Regions from separate parts of the Priestia sp. JV24 genome, predicted to be linked through region 1. Evidence: riboswitches for the same ligand, from Rfam matches in the RefSeq annotation. Region 1 holds a riboswitch; each other region holds the start of a gene.
The links. Region 1 has a riboswitch for cyclic di-AMP ahead of OK414_RS20430 (potassium channel family protein). Riboswitches for the same ligand answer to the same signal wherever they lie in the genome.
Positions count from the first base shown of each region.

Region 2: another riboswitch for cyclic di-AMP. It lies ahead of OK414_RS21430 (APC family permease); the one in region 1 lies ahead of OK414_RS20430 (potassium channel family protein).
Region 3: another riboswitch for cyclic di-AMP. It lies ahead of OK414_RS02140 (cation:dicarboxylate symporter family transporter); the one in region 1 lies ahead of OK414_RS20430 (potassium channel family protein).
Region 4: another riboswitch for cyclic di-AMP. It lies ahead of OK414_RS21145 (dicarboxylate/amino acid:cation symporter); the one in region 1 lies ahead of OK414_RS20430 (potassium channel family protein).

Region 1 is NZ_JAPCIN010000022.1:227,945-231,384, forward strand. Features, by position in the region: gene OK414_RS20425 (TrkH family potassium uptake protein) at 1-647, opposite strand, end outside; gene OK414_RS20430 (potassium channel family protein) at 651-1,310, opposite strand; cyclic di-AMP (ydaO/yuaA leader) riboswitch at 1,435-1,579, opposite strand; gene OK414_RS20435 (carboxymuconolactone decarboxylase family protein) at 1,695-2,153, opposite strand; gene OK414_RS20440 (Lrp/AsnC family transcriptional regulator) at 2,274-2,729, shown strand; gene OK414_RS20445 (peptidyl-prolyl cis-trans isomerase) at 3,009-3,440, opposite strand, start outside.
Region 2 is NZ_JAPCIN010000023.1:26,878-30,317, reverse strand. Features, by position in the region: gene OK414_RS21435 (N-acetylmuramoyl-L-alanine amidase) at 135-1,193, shown strand; cyclic di-AMP (ydaO/yuaA leader) riboswitch at 1,385-1,527, shown strand; gene OK414_RS21430 (APC family permease) at 1,690-3,440, shown strand, end outside.
Region 3 is NZ_JAPCIN010000008.1:32,282-35,721, forward strand. Features, by position in the region: gene OK414_RS02135 (undecaprenyl-diphosphate phosphatase) at 239-1,063, shown strand; cyclic di-AMP (ydaO/yuaA leader) riboswitch at 1,336-1,475, shown strand; gene OK414_RS02140 (cation:dicarboxylate symporter family transporter) at 1,582-2,841, shown strand; gene ytvI (sporulation integral membrane protein YtvI) at 3,055-3,440, shown strand, end outside.
Region 4 is NZ_JAPCIN010000022.1:359,638-363,077, forward strand. Features, by position in the region: gene OK414_RS21140 (aspartate aminotransferase family protein) at 1-590, opposite strand, end outside; gene OK414_RS21145 (dicarboxylate/amino acid:cation symporter) at 699-1,934, opposite strand; cyclic di-AMP (ydaO/yuaA leader) riboswitch at 2,115-2,269, opposite strand; gene OK414_RS21150 (NAD(P)/FAD-dependent oxidoreductase) at 2,875-3,440, opposite strand, start outside.

The sequences.
Region 1 (3,440 bases):
CTATACGATTTTTTCACCCACATATCAGCAAGAACGGTAAACCCTAACCCACCAATGATGAACAAAAAAGAAATCGTTATGTTAATAATAGGATCTCCAACATACTGCACTAAGTTATCAGAAAGTAGTCCAAACCCTGCGTTATTAAAAGCCGAAATTGAATGAAACAAGCTAAAGAACAGCCCCTTAGACCATCCGAACTCCGGAACCCAGCGTATCGCTAGAAAGATAAGTGCAACAAACTCAATTAAAAATGAAAAGATAAACAGCCTTTTAACTAGCAGGACAACTCCGCCGACGCTCGTTTGATTTAGTGCCTGCTGAACGAGCATACGCTCTTTAAATCCAATTTTTTTACCTAGCATCATAAAAATCAACACGGCAAATGACATAATGCCAAGACCGCCTATTTGAATTAACAGCATAATAATGATTTGACCGATGACGGTAAAACGGGTACCTGTATCTACGACGGCTAAGCCGGTTACTGTCATAGCGGAAGTAGACGTAAAAAGGGCATCTACCCACCGGATTGGCTCAGTAGTAGAAACAGGCATCATCAATAGAAGAGCACCCATAATAATTCCTCCGCCAAAAATGGAGACAAGCAGCTGCGGAGGAGTGAGTTTAATGATTTGTTTTTTCATAAGTTAAACTCCTTCTTCTTCAAAACGGTTCAAATCGCGGTTATGTCCGATGACAATCAGCATATCTCCTTGTTCAATTATTTCATGCGCGGTAGGCGAGATCACCATTTCCCCGTCTTTTCGCTGAAAGCCGATAATATTGCAGCCATACTTGGCACGAATGTTTAAATCAAACAGCGTTTTATTATGAAGTTTCTTAGAGGCGACAATTTCGACGATACTATAATCCTTTGACAATTCAATATAATCAATGATTTTTTCTGACACCACGTGATGAGCAATACGCTTAGCAATATCGCGCTCAGGGTGAATGACTTTATCCGCTCCTATTTTTTCGAGCACTTTTTGATGATACATATTCACTGCTTTTACCCATACTTGCTTAACGCCCATATCTTTTAAAAGCATCGTTGCCAGCACGCTTGCTTCGATATCATCTCCAAACGAAATAAGAGCATGATCAACATTGCGAATACCTAGCCCCTTTAAGCTAGCTTCATCAATCGCGTTTGCTTGCACAACATATGTAGCTGAGTTGCTAAATTTATTTACTACCTCCTGATTGCGGTCAATAGCGAGCACATCCACATCCAGATTAGCAAACTCTTCAACCAAACTGCCTCCAAAACGACCTAATCCCAATACAGCAAACTGTTTTTTCATAATGTATTTATTCCTTTCTTCAACTGCTGTGTGTTCTCTTAGCTTATACTTTTTCTAAAAAATTACATCTTTTTCTTAAAAAAAGCGCAAAAAAACACAGGAAGGCTCCTGTGTTTTTCCACACTCTTCCCCCTCAAAACGCTTGCGAAGTTAGCTGTCGGGTTCGGGTTTTAAGAGTAACCCTACCTTTTTAAGGATTCACCCCGGAGCACAATATGTGCGTACATAATGGGTCCTCCGCTCCGTAATGGATTAAGCGATTTTTATTCAAATATCTATGATCTATTTTTTAGAATAATCGATTCGATTCATGATACGTTTCACTTTACGAAAGCTATCTTACTCCTGTGGATTTTGTCTGTCAAGATATTTTTAGCGAAGACCTCACTTGCCCTGCAAGCTGCAAAAATCATATAAATCTAAACTGACAATCATTTTGTGAAATTGATCAAATAAATTAATAACAGCTAAAAGCTCTAACAGCTGCGTATCACTGTAAAATTTCTTTAATTGATTCATATCAGCATCCGTCAACTCCCTTGGACGCACCCGGTATACATCAATAAATCGAAACAGCAGTCGATCTTTTTCTTCCAGCTCTTTTTCTCTTAACACTTTTTGATTAATCGTCTCATCGCCTACATATGACATGCTCATACACGTCTCACAGCCGTTAACACCTGCTAGATAAAGCCTTATTTTTTCCTTAGTCTCTTTTTCTACTATATCGCTGTTCCAAAGCGTGTCGTAAAGCTCATCATACAATCTTTTTACATGCGGAATTAAATTCAATGCTTTTTCAAAATTTGTTCCCTCTTCGTTTGCTAACAAAACTCTTGCCATTTTTCACTCACTCCTTTTTAATTATTATAGTAAGAAAAATGGAAATTTCAGATTACAGATAAAACATCTTAGCTACTATTACTAATCAAATGAAACGTTAATGAGAAAGAAGGTTTTCAATTGAAAATTGATGAAATTGATTTATCGATTTTGCAGGCGCTGCAGCAAAACAGCCGCCTTTCCTTACGAGAGCTAGGAAAACAAATTAACTTGTCTCCTCCTTCGGTGGCAGAGCGAGTACGACAGCTAGAGAGCTTTGGCGTTATAAAAGGGTATACGATTGATATTGATTATGAAAAGCTGCATTTGCCCGTGTCGTGTTTTATTGAAGTAACGATGAAAAACGGAGAGCACGAGCGTTTTAAACGATTTATTTCTCAGTATCCCTACGCTTTATTCTGTGAACGCATCGCCGGGCAAGCCTGCTTTATTACAAAGCTTCAGCTTCCTCACCTGCACGTACTCGAACAATTTATTAACGAAATTACACCTTATGCCAAAACGATTTCACACATCGCCCTTTCTCACGTGGAGATGGCTCCTGCATTATTGAGTCATTTAAAAGATGAAAAGTGATTGAAACGTAACGAAAAAATCCGAACGATTGGATTGATCGTTCGGATTTTCTTTCCACTAAACTACTTTTGTCCCAGCCTCTTTTATTCGTCCAACAGCATAAAAAATAACCCTCCAAAGCTGGAGGGTATAAATTTTCCGAATAATGAAAGTTTTACAACTTCATTTTATCAGGTGACGACATTTCTGTCTACTTAAAAATGTAAAAGAGCTCTCTAGTACTAGAGAGCTCTTTTACTTGCTTGTTTTGGAGAAACAATCAATCTATATAAAAGGGAACTACCTAAGGCTGAAAGTCACGTGAAACCTTGGCAGTTCATCCTGGATATACCGGTTGATATGATTCAAAACAAGTTCTTTCATCATTTCTTCTTTGACTTCTGATTCCGTTTTTTTATCTTTTTGTTTTAAAATAAGAATATAATAGACTTTACCCATTTTAATGGGCTTACTACTCTCTCCGATGTGCTGTTTTTTTAAAACATCTATAAAAGAGGGAGATAGACTTGAAAGCTTTAGATTATCAGCATTCTCTATTTTGCTGCCTGTCTGGACATCAGCATATTTTTTTTGAACGTCCTGAAGAGATGTTCCTTTTTGCAGTTCAGCCGCAGCGGCAGCGGCATCATGTAAAGTAGAAAAAGCCAGCTGCGTAAAAGATACGCGCGTTAGATCGTTTTCAATACGTTTATAGTAAGCAGTTAGTTCATC
Region 2 (3,440 bases), on a different contig from region 1:
TCTGTCTATAAAGCAGAATAACCCGTTACCATTAGGCAGCGGGTCTTTTTTTAGTGATTTTTCACCTGGTAGGCTAGTATACGTAGCACTTTTTTCGCTCGTGCATATGTTAACAATAAGGAGGGACAAGTAATATGAAAAAAATCTATCTTGATGCAGGACATGGTGGGGCAGATGTAGGAGCAGTTGGAGCGAACGGACTGTATGAAAAAAACTTAGTTTTAAAAATTCAACAATATTTAATAAGCTATTTAAATAGCATGTACAGTGATTTTACGATTAAAACCACTCGTACCACAGATGTTTTTTTATCGTTATCTCAGCGAGCTTCTCAAGCTAATTCGTGGGGCGCAGATGCGTTTATGTCTATTCACGTAAATGCCGGTGGAGGAACAGGATACGAAGATTATGTTTATAGAAGCGCTAGCAATGCCAGTAAAACGTTTCAATCGATTGTGCACGGTCAAGTACAGCCAACGCTGCTGTCGTATAATCATCCGAATCGCGGACGAAAATCAGCCAATTATGCGGTGCTTCGCTTAACAAATATGCCTGCAGTACTCACTGAAATAGCTTTTATTGATAGGAGCGCCGATGCAGCACTTCTTCAAAATGAAGCTTTTTTAAAAAGTATGGGTGAATCGTATGCTAAAGGAATTGCCGTATATTTAAATTTACCTCGGCGTGCAGTTCCAAATCCATCACCATCTCCAACACCGACACCGACACCAAATCCATCACCTTCTGAACCAGGTACAAAAACGTATACGATCAAGCAAGGAGATACGCTGTACAGTATTGCACAGAAGTACGGAATAACAGTACAAGCGCTGCAAGAAGCAAATAAAGGGCTTTCTGATCCTTTAACCCTACAGGTTGGAAAAACAATTGTTATTCCTTCAGGAACTTCACCAAACCCATCTCCAACACCGTCACCAACTCCACCTTCGGAACAGTATCCACTTCCAAATGGAATTTTAAAACAAGGTGATTCTGGAGAAGCCGTGAAACAGCTTCAAAAAGCATTAAACGCAGTTAATTTTAAAGTAGGGTCAGTAGACGGAATATATGGAGTTCAAACGAAAGATGCAGTCAGACGTTTTCAGCTTGTGTATCTTCCTTATGATGTGGATGGCATTTATGGTCCTCAAACGAAAAACAAGCTAGCAGCCGTTTTAAAAGCAAAAAGTTAAAGCAAAAAAGTCTTCTGTACGCGGGCAGAAGACCTTTTGTTTTTCTGTTAAAAGTGCCTTAAGCACTATTTTATGGTTTGCGTAAAATAATGCTTTACAAACCATTTGTACGGGAGTATATTATCTAAGAACAAAGGATAGTTATGAAAGAAACATGTTATCGATCATACCCTTTAACCGAAAATTATATTGACCTGTTATCGCTTAATTCGTCAGAAGTGGGGGACCCAAATTTGTGCATTGTCACTTGGGGTGAATCCTTTTTTTAAAAGGTAGGGCTACTCTCATAGCCCGAATCCGACAGCTAACCCCATAAGCGTTTTGGAGAGGAGGTTTAAGCTGTGTAAAAACGCTGAGAACCCTTAGTGTTTTTTTTGTGCGCTTTTTTAACATAAAAAGGTACTTTTTAGGGATAATATCACTTATTTATGAACTTGTAACGGAGCTTAGCAATGAACAGTAAATAGTAGCTAAGCAATCATCGGAGGGAAATTACGTGAACTATTCAGTTCTCAAAAGATTATTGATTGGAAAGCCGCTTAAAACAAAAGAGTTAGGCGACCAAAAACTTAGTAAGCTTAAAGCACTGGCTATTTTATCATCAGATGCCTTATCTTCAGTGGCTTATGGAACAGAACAAATTTTGATTGTACTTGCAACAGTCGGCGTCCTTGCCTATTGGTATTCGATTCCAATTGCGCTTGGGGTATTGGTTCTGCTGACGGCTTTAATTCTTTCATATCGCCAAATTATTTATGCGTATCCGCAAGGCGGAGGAGCTTATATTGTTTCGAAAACCAATTTAGGGGAAAATCCCGGGCTTATCGCTGGGGGATCATTGTTGGTGGATTATATTTTAACAGTTGCTGTGAGTGTTTCAGCAGGAACCGATGCTTTAACTTCGGCTTTTCCCGCGCTGCATCATTACAATGTAGTAATTGCGTGTTTGCTGGTGATTTTTATTACCGTCTTAAATTTACGTGGTGTAACAGAATCCGCTTCCGTATTAGCTTATCCGGTTTATTTATTTGTTATTGCTCTTATTTTGTTAATAGCGGTAGGCTTATTTAAAATAGCGACGGGTCAAGTTTCACCTGAGCTGCATCCATCTCTAGGTACAGTAGTGCCAGGTATTAGTTTGTTTTTATTATTAAAAGCTTTTTCATCAGGCTGTTCCGCATTGACAGGTGTAGAAGCTATTTCAAATGCAGTGCCTAACTTTAAAGAGCCAGGTGCAAAAAATGCTGTTCATACATTAATGCTGATGGGCGGTATTTTAGCCGTTTTATTTTCTGGCATCACGTTTTTAGCTTATTGGCTTGGCATTTCTCCAAAAGCAGATGAAACGGTTGTATCACAAATTGCATCGAGTGTGTTTGGACGAAATGGATTTTATTATTTTATTCAAGGCACAACAGCTCTAATTCTAGTGCTAGCGGCGAATACGGGCTTTTCAGCTTTCCCTTTGCTGGCTGTCAACTTATCGTCTGATAAATACATGCCAAGAATGTTTCAAATTCGTGGCGATCGATTAGGCTATTCAAATGGAATTGTGACCCTTGGAATTGCTTCTACTGTCTTAATTGTAGCTTTTAAAGGAGCGACTGAACAATTAATTCCTCTTTATGCAGTCGGGGTGTTTATTCCATTTACGCTTTCTCAAACAGGCATGATTGTCAAATGGCTTAGAGAAAAGCCGGCCGGCTGGCAAGGGAAGCTAACCATTAACTTAATTGGTGCCCTCATTACCTTAACGGTGCTAATTATTTTGTTTACAACGAAGTTTTCACAAGTATGGTCCGTGCTCATTTTCTTACCGGTTATTGTCTATATTTTCCATCGAATTCATACGCATTATGAAGCGGTAGGAGAGCAGCTTCGCATTAAGCAAGGAGAAAAGATTGGAAAGCTTGAAGGAAGTGTGGTCATTGTTCCTGTAGCAGGAATGACAAAGGTAGTAGAAAATTCATTAAATTATGCAAGAACGATTGGCGATACCGTTATTGCAGTGCATGTGGCCTTTGATCGAGAAAGCGAAAAGAGAATGGAAGAGAAGTGGGAGAAGTGGCAGCCTGATATTCGTATTGTTACGTTTCATTCTCAATACCGCAGCTTAGTGCGGCCGCTGTTTCGATTCATCGATATGGCTGAGGAAAAAGCTCGGGAAAATAATATGGCTATTACGGTCGTTATTCCGCAATTCATTACGAAAAAAAGCTGGCAAAATATCCTTCACAACCAGTCCAG
Region 3 (3,440 bases), on a different contig from region 1:
CGAACATAGTGACTGCTTTCTAAAATAAATAAAAGCTGATATCGTGTTTTTTGATTATAGCATGTAAGGTTTTTATTACGAATTATTAAAGATTCTTATCTTTTTGCAAATACACATTGTATTTCATAGTTTTAACAATTATGATAAAAAAGCAAGTGTCAAAATAGGAAAATAGTTGAGCATGTAAAACGAAGCGATAAGCTTATTAATTTGAAAGAAAGGCAAGGTACATAGCTTTATGTGGGAAATTATTGTAGCAATCATTTTAGGGATTGTAGAAGGTTTAACAGAGTTTGCTCCTGTTTCGTCAACTGGGCATATGATTATTGTGGATGACCTGTGGTTAAATTCCAAAGAATTATTTTCATCTCCAGTAGCTAATACATTTAAAATTGTTATTCAGCTAGGTTCGATCTTAGCAGTAGTAGTTATTTTTAAAGATCGTTTCATTAATTTATTAGGATTGGGAAAAAAGCCAGCTGCTCCAATTGGACCGACAAATCGCTTGAATTTAATGCAGGTAATTGTTGGACTGTTACCTGCAGGAGTGTTAGGACTTTTGTTTGATGATTACATTGATGAACATTTGTTTTCTTTAAATACGGTACTAATTGGCTTAGTAGTCGGAGCTGTATTAATGATTCTAGCAGATTTGTTTGGACCTAAACGTCCGCGTGTAGAGACGGTGGACCAAATGTCTTATGGACAAGCACTGGGTATAGGACTGTTTCAATGTATTGCTCTTTGGCCAGGTTTTTCTCGTTCAGGCTCAACGATTTCAGGAGGGGTTCTTCTTGGAATGAGCCATAAGGCAGCGGCAGATTTTACATTTATTATGGCAGTGCCAATCATGGCAGGAGCAAGTGGACTTTCATTGGTTAAAAACTGGCAGTATTTCACATCAGATGCACTACCGTTTTTTATTGCTGGTTTTATCAGCGCCTTTATTTTTGCGCTGGTATCTATTCGCTTTTTCTTGAAATTAATTAATCGTATCAAATTAGTACCATTTGCACTATATCGAATTGTTTTAGCAGCTATTCTATATTTTGTATTTTTATAAAAAAATACGCGTGTTCTTTATTCCCTTAAACTTCTAATAGAGACTCAAAGAGCAAGAAAAAGCTATTGCAACATTGCAATAGCTTTTTTGCATAAATATATATTATCGCCTTTTGAAAGCGTTTTATAAACATAGGTATTGACAAAACGTGTCGAAAAATAGTAAATTAATATTTGTGCAGTATAAAGTTAAGTAAAAGTAAGACTTCTGTTTAGTTTTATTGACTGTAAAAAACGTATGACAACGTATAGATCGTTTTAATTTTATAAAAACTGAATAATAAGCTTAATCGTATAGAGCGGGGGAATCATTATCGGCAGTAAAGCTGCCTTGGGGTGAATCCTTACAAAAGGTAGGAAACTCTCAATTCCGAATCCGACAGTTAACCCCGTTTGCTTCATTGAGAGAAAGAGCCCAAAATAGCGTAAGTAAAAGGCTGTTCTTTCTTAAGAATAGTCTTTTTTTGTTTTTTCAGAAAAATATATACAAATGTCATACATCTTTGGGGAGGTACATCTATGAAAAAAATTCGTTTTGGTTTGGCTACGCAGATTTTTACCGGATTAATCCTCGGTGTTCTTGTAGGGGTAATTTGGTTTAATGATCCGCGTGTAGTAACATACCTACAGCCGCTAGGAGACCTATTTTTAAGATTAATTAAGATGATTGTTATTCCAATTGTTATCTCAAGCTTAGTCGTTGGAGTTGCAGGAGCAGGGAGCGGTAAACAGGTCGGAAAGCTCGGCGTTAAAACCATTCTCTATTTTGAAATTATTACGACTTTTGCAATTGTAATCGGTGTATTGATTGCTAATATTTTCCATCCTGGGCAAGGTGTAGACATTCATTCAGCACAGAAGAGTGATATTTCACAATACGTTGAAACATCCGAACAGCAAGAAGGAAAGTCAGTGGCTGAAACTTTCTTACACATTGTTCCGACAAACTTTTTCCAGTCAATTGTTGAAGGAGACATGCTAGCAATTATCTTCTTTACAGTGTTATTTGCACTTGGAGTAGCGGCAATTGGAGAAAGAGGAAAGCCAGTTGTACAATTCTTCGACGGTGTTTCTCACGCAATGTTTCACGTGGTAAACCTTGTAATGAAAGTGGCGCCAATTGGTGTATTTGCTTTAATTGGTGTAACAGTTTCAAAATTCGGCTTAGATTCACTTCTTTCATTAGGAAAGCTTGTTATCTTAGTTTACTTAGCTTTAATTTTCTTCCTACTTGTTGTATTAGGAGGAATTGCGAAATGGGCAGGAATTAACATTTTCCACTTATTCCGCTATATGAAAGATGAACTGTTGTTAGCATACAGTACATCTAGTTCTGAGACAGTTCTTCCGCGTATTATGGAAAAACTTGAAAAGATGGGCTGTCCAAAAGCTATCGTATCGTTCGTTGTACCAATTGGTTATACATTTAACCTAGATGGTTCCGTTCTTTATCAAGCGATTGCAGCGTTATTCTTAGCGCAGGTGTACGGTATTGATTTAACGATCGTTCAACAGCTGACGCTCATTCTGGTATTGATGGTTACATCTAAAGGAATGGCTGCCGTGCCAGGAACATCATTTGTTGTATTACTGGCTACTCTTGGAACAATCGGTGTTCCGGCAGAAGGATTAGCCTTCATTGCTGGAGTAGACAGAATCATGGATATGGCACGTACGGTTGTTAACTTAGTAGGAAACACACTAGCAGCAATTGTGATGTCTAAATCTGAAGGCAAATTTGACCCTAAAAAAGGTACAGAGATCATGAGAGCCGGCTAATTTATAAATTAAAAAGCTACTTATTCTATTCGAAAAATTAGAATAAGTAGCTTTTTTCATAATAATTCCTTTATTATTATGGGAATTGACCCTATAATATGTAACATCAGGTATAAATATATCCAAATTTTATTCTTACATAAAAGCAGTCACTGGTTCCTTTCTTTATCAATAAATATAGAGATAGCTTAGCTAGTAGGGGGATAGTAGAGTATGTGGAAAAAGCGAATATGGGTCATCGCCTCGATAGTAATCGTATGTTTGTTAATCCCTTACAGTTTACCAATTGTGTTTGCTTTATTAACAGCATTAGCGCTTGAGGGTATTGTTCAAAAATTGCATCAATCTTTTAAAATGAAGAGAGTCTATGCAGTGCTTATGACCTTCATTTTATATGTTGTTTCGCTCATACTTATTGGATTTTTTATTGTTCGGACAATCGTTACGCAAGTGGTTGCTCTTTCAAAAATAGCGCCTTCCTTTGTAAAAGAAATCTATGAAACCGCGATTTTTCCAACTATTATTAAGTGGAAATACTATTCAAATGCTCTTCCTACAGAAGTGATTTCTTCTATCGAGCGCACGCTTGAAAAAACCGT
Region 4 (3,440 bases), 130 kb from region 1:
CCGGTTCGTTTGATAACTGTTTCCAATTCGTTTGCGCAAGCAAGATTACAGGATGGATAGGTTTGATGAAACGGACATCGATAGCAATAAGGAGGCGAAACCGAAGGATAATCTTCAAGCAAAGACGAGAAGCGTTTTCGTCTTCCAACGTGCCCTGACATAGACAGAGCTCCTATTGTAATACCGTGATAGCTCATCCAGCGTGACAAAACCTTTGTTTTGGTTGGCTTCCCTTGCTCTTGAAAATGCTGAATTGCCGTTTTCATAGCCGTTTCAGTCGCTTCTGTCCCGCTGTTAACAAAAAAGCTCCACTGGAAATGATTGCTGCTTAATTCACATAGTTTCTTAGCTAAGGCTTCTGTTGGATCACTTGTAAACTGCGACCGATATACAAACGCAACTTTCTGTGCCTGATCGGTCATCGCATCAATAATTTCTTTTACGCCGTGTCCGATACTTGCTGTAACTGCCCCCGACGAAGCATCTATGTACCTTTTTCCATCTTGGTCGTACAAATAAATTCCTTTTCCATATGAAATAACTGGGTAGTCGTCGTCGAGCAGCGGCTTTATTACATGAGTTTTATTCATTTCCGCACTCTCCTTTCAAACATACACTCTTATTAAACTGTATGCTGAAACGAAGAGTTTCTTGCCAATAAAAAAAGCCCTAGCATATAGCTAGAGCTTTTACGCTTATTAAGCTGATTGCGTTACAGATTTATCGATACGTTTTGCTTCTGACTCAGCCACAATAACGGCACACGCAGCGTCTCCCGTAATATTTACAGATGTACGAAGCATGTCAAGCAAGCGATCAATTCCAATAATCAATCCGATACCTGCTACAGGCAAGCCAACCGAACTCAATACCATTGCTAGCATAATGAGACCAACTCCCGGCACACCTGCTGTACCAATACTAGCAAGCACCGCTGTCAATACAACCGTCACAAGAGCACCCAGCGACAGGTCAACGCCGTATACTTGTGCAATAAAAATAGTCGCTACACCTTGCATAATTGCCGTTCCATCCATGTTAATGGTAGCACCTAATGGCTGGACAAAACTGCTGATGGACTCCGGGACACGAAGATTTTTTTGAGCCACATTCATTGAAATCGGAAGCGTTGCATTACTGCTTGATGTACTGAATCCAACTGTCATCGCAGGAGCAAAACCTTTAAAAAATTCAATAGGATTACGTCTGGCCATAAGAGCGACTGATCCCCCATATGTTACGATCGAATGGATAAACAGTGCGAGCACGACTACAATCATGTACAGCCCCATCGCTTTAATTGCCTCCCAGCCTTGACTTCCAACCGCGGTTGCAAGAAGCCCAAATGTTCCGTAAGGAGCAAACTTCATCACTAGATTTACAAGATACATCATCAATTCATTGCCTTGCTCAAGTAAATTGTAAAGCCCTTTTGTTTTACTTCCAAGCATCGTAATACCAAAACCGATAAAGATAGAGAAAACGATAAGTTGAAGCATATTCCCTTCAGCCATCGCTTGAATTGGGTTGACTGGAATCATATTTAAGAATGTCTCTCCAACCGGCGGTGCTTTTTCGGCTTCAAAAGAAGCGTTTTTTGTATCAAAAGATCCAAACGTACCCGGTTTAATTGCATATGCTAAAACTAAACCAATAATAATCGCAACGGTTGTTGTAACTAGGAAGTAGGAAACTGTTTTAGCCCCGATTCTTCCTAGTTTTTTAGGATCTCCTAAACCTGCTACACCTAACGTGATAGAGAAAAACACAATTGGTACAACAAGCATTTTAATTAAGCTTAAGAAAATTTGGCCAAGCGGTGTAAACAAGTACTTGTCCAGCGGAGCAAAAGCACTTGGAGCAAAAGCATTGATCAACACTCCTACAACAGCACCAGCAATTAGCGCGATAATAATCTTTGTCGATAGCTTCATAGATTTACCTCCCATAAATAAATTATATTAGAATGATTCTAACTACCATACTTATTTTACCATGCATTGAGAGCGATAACACTCTAAATATACAATATATTAAAAATTTTCAGATTAATAGTTTAGGAATATTTTTAGCTATACAAAAAACCATGAGAATATCATGGTTTCATAGACCTGTTATTCCCTCACTGAATGCTTACGGAGTTAGCTGTCGGATTCGGGTACGTGAGTTACCCTACTTGATTTATTCAAGATTCACCCCAAGTACACTACGCACAAATATGGGTCCCCCGTTCTCTTATAAAACAAAAGAGATTAAGCAAATAATTTTCTTTAATATTTTTGCATGATAATAATTCTTACTTTAATTAAAATTCATTTTATATGTTTCTGTCAAGTTTTTATTCAAAAATAATGCAGGATTTTATCATAAAAAGTTGAGAATTGTTATATTTTAAAATATCTACATCATATTTCAATAAACCACAAACAGTTATTTAACAAGACTTAAAATCTAATGGATAAAAAATTAATTCAAAAAATAGTTTGTAAAGTGAACTTTCTTCTCATTAAATTACATTCATAAATTTGCATAATTATTCTAACGTTCGCGTACTTTACTGCTTTCATAAATATTTTATTCATCAAAGAATAACTCTTTCCAACTGTTGATTTTATCCTTATTGTACTGCTTGATATACCCTCCCTAAAATTTCACTGAATTTATTGATGCAAAGAAATGGACATTGTCAATTCGCCTTATTCTATTTAATTCTGCTCACGATAGAAGGATGTATTCCGTCATACTTTTTAAAAAAGAGCGGGTAATTATCATATAAAACTATCGGAGTTGGAGCGGTACAAGTTCTTTACTTTTTACTTAGTCGCTTTCGTTATTTAACACATATAAAAAAAGAGGCCGTGACGGCCTCTTTTTTTATACAGTAACAGGTTCAGAACTTGCTTTGCGATTCTTTAATTTTTCAACAATGTCACGTGCTACCCACACACCGCACGCACTTGCCTGCGCGAGTCCTCGCGTAATACCAGCTCCGTCTCCTCCCACGTATAAACCGGAAATTTCAGTTTCAAACTTATCATTTAACTTCGGACGGGCGGAGTAAAATTTCGCTTCCACACCGTAAAACAGCGTATGTTCAGATGCTAACCCAGGCGTTACATGATCCAGTGCTTCTGTCATTTCAATTAAGCTTTTCATCGTATTGTAAGGAAGCACTAAGCCTAAGTCACCCGGTACAGCTTCTTTTAACGTTGGTTCTAAAAAGCCCTCTTTAATTCGAGTCGCTGTTGAACGACGGCCCTTTAAAATATCTCCATACTTTTGAACAACTAGGCCCCCGTTTGACAGCATATTAGCTAATCTTGATACTTCATGCGCATATTCGTTCGGCTGATCAAATGGATCCGAAAATTTATGAGAAACAAGCAGCGCAAAGTTCGTATTTTGACTTCCAAGCTTCGGATCTTTGTATGCGTGTCCAT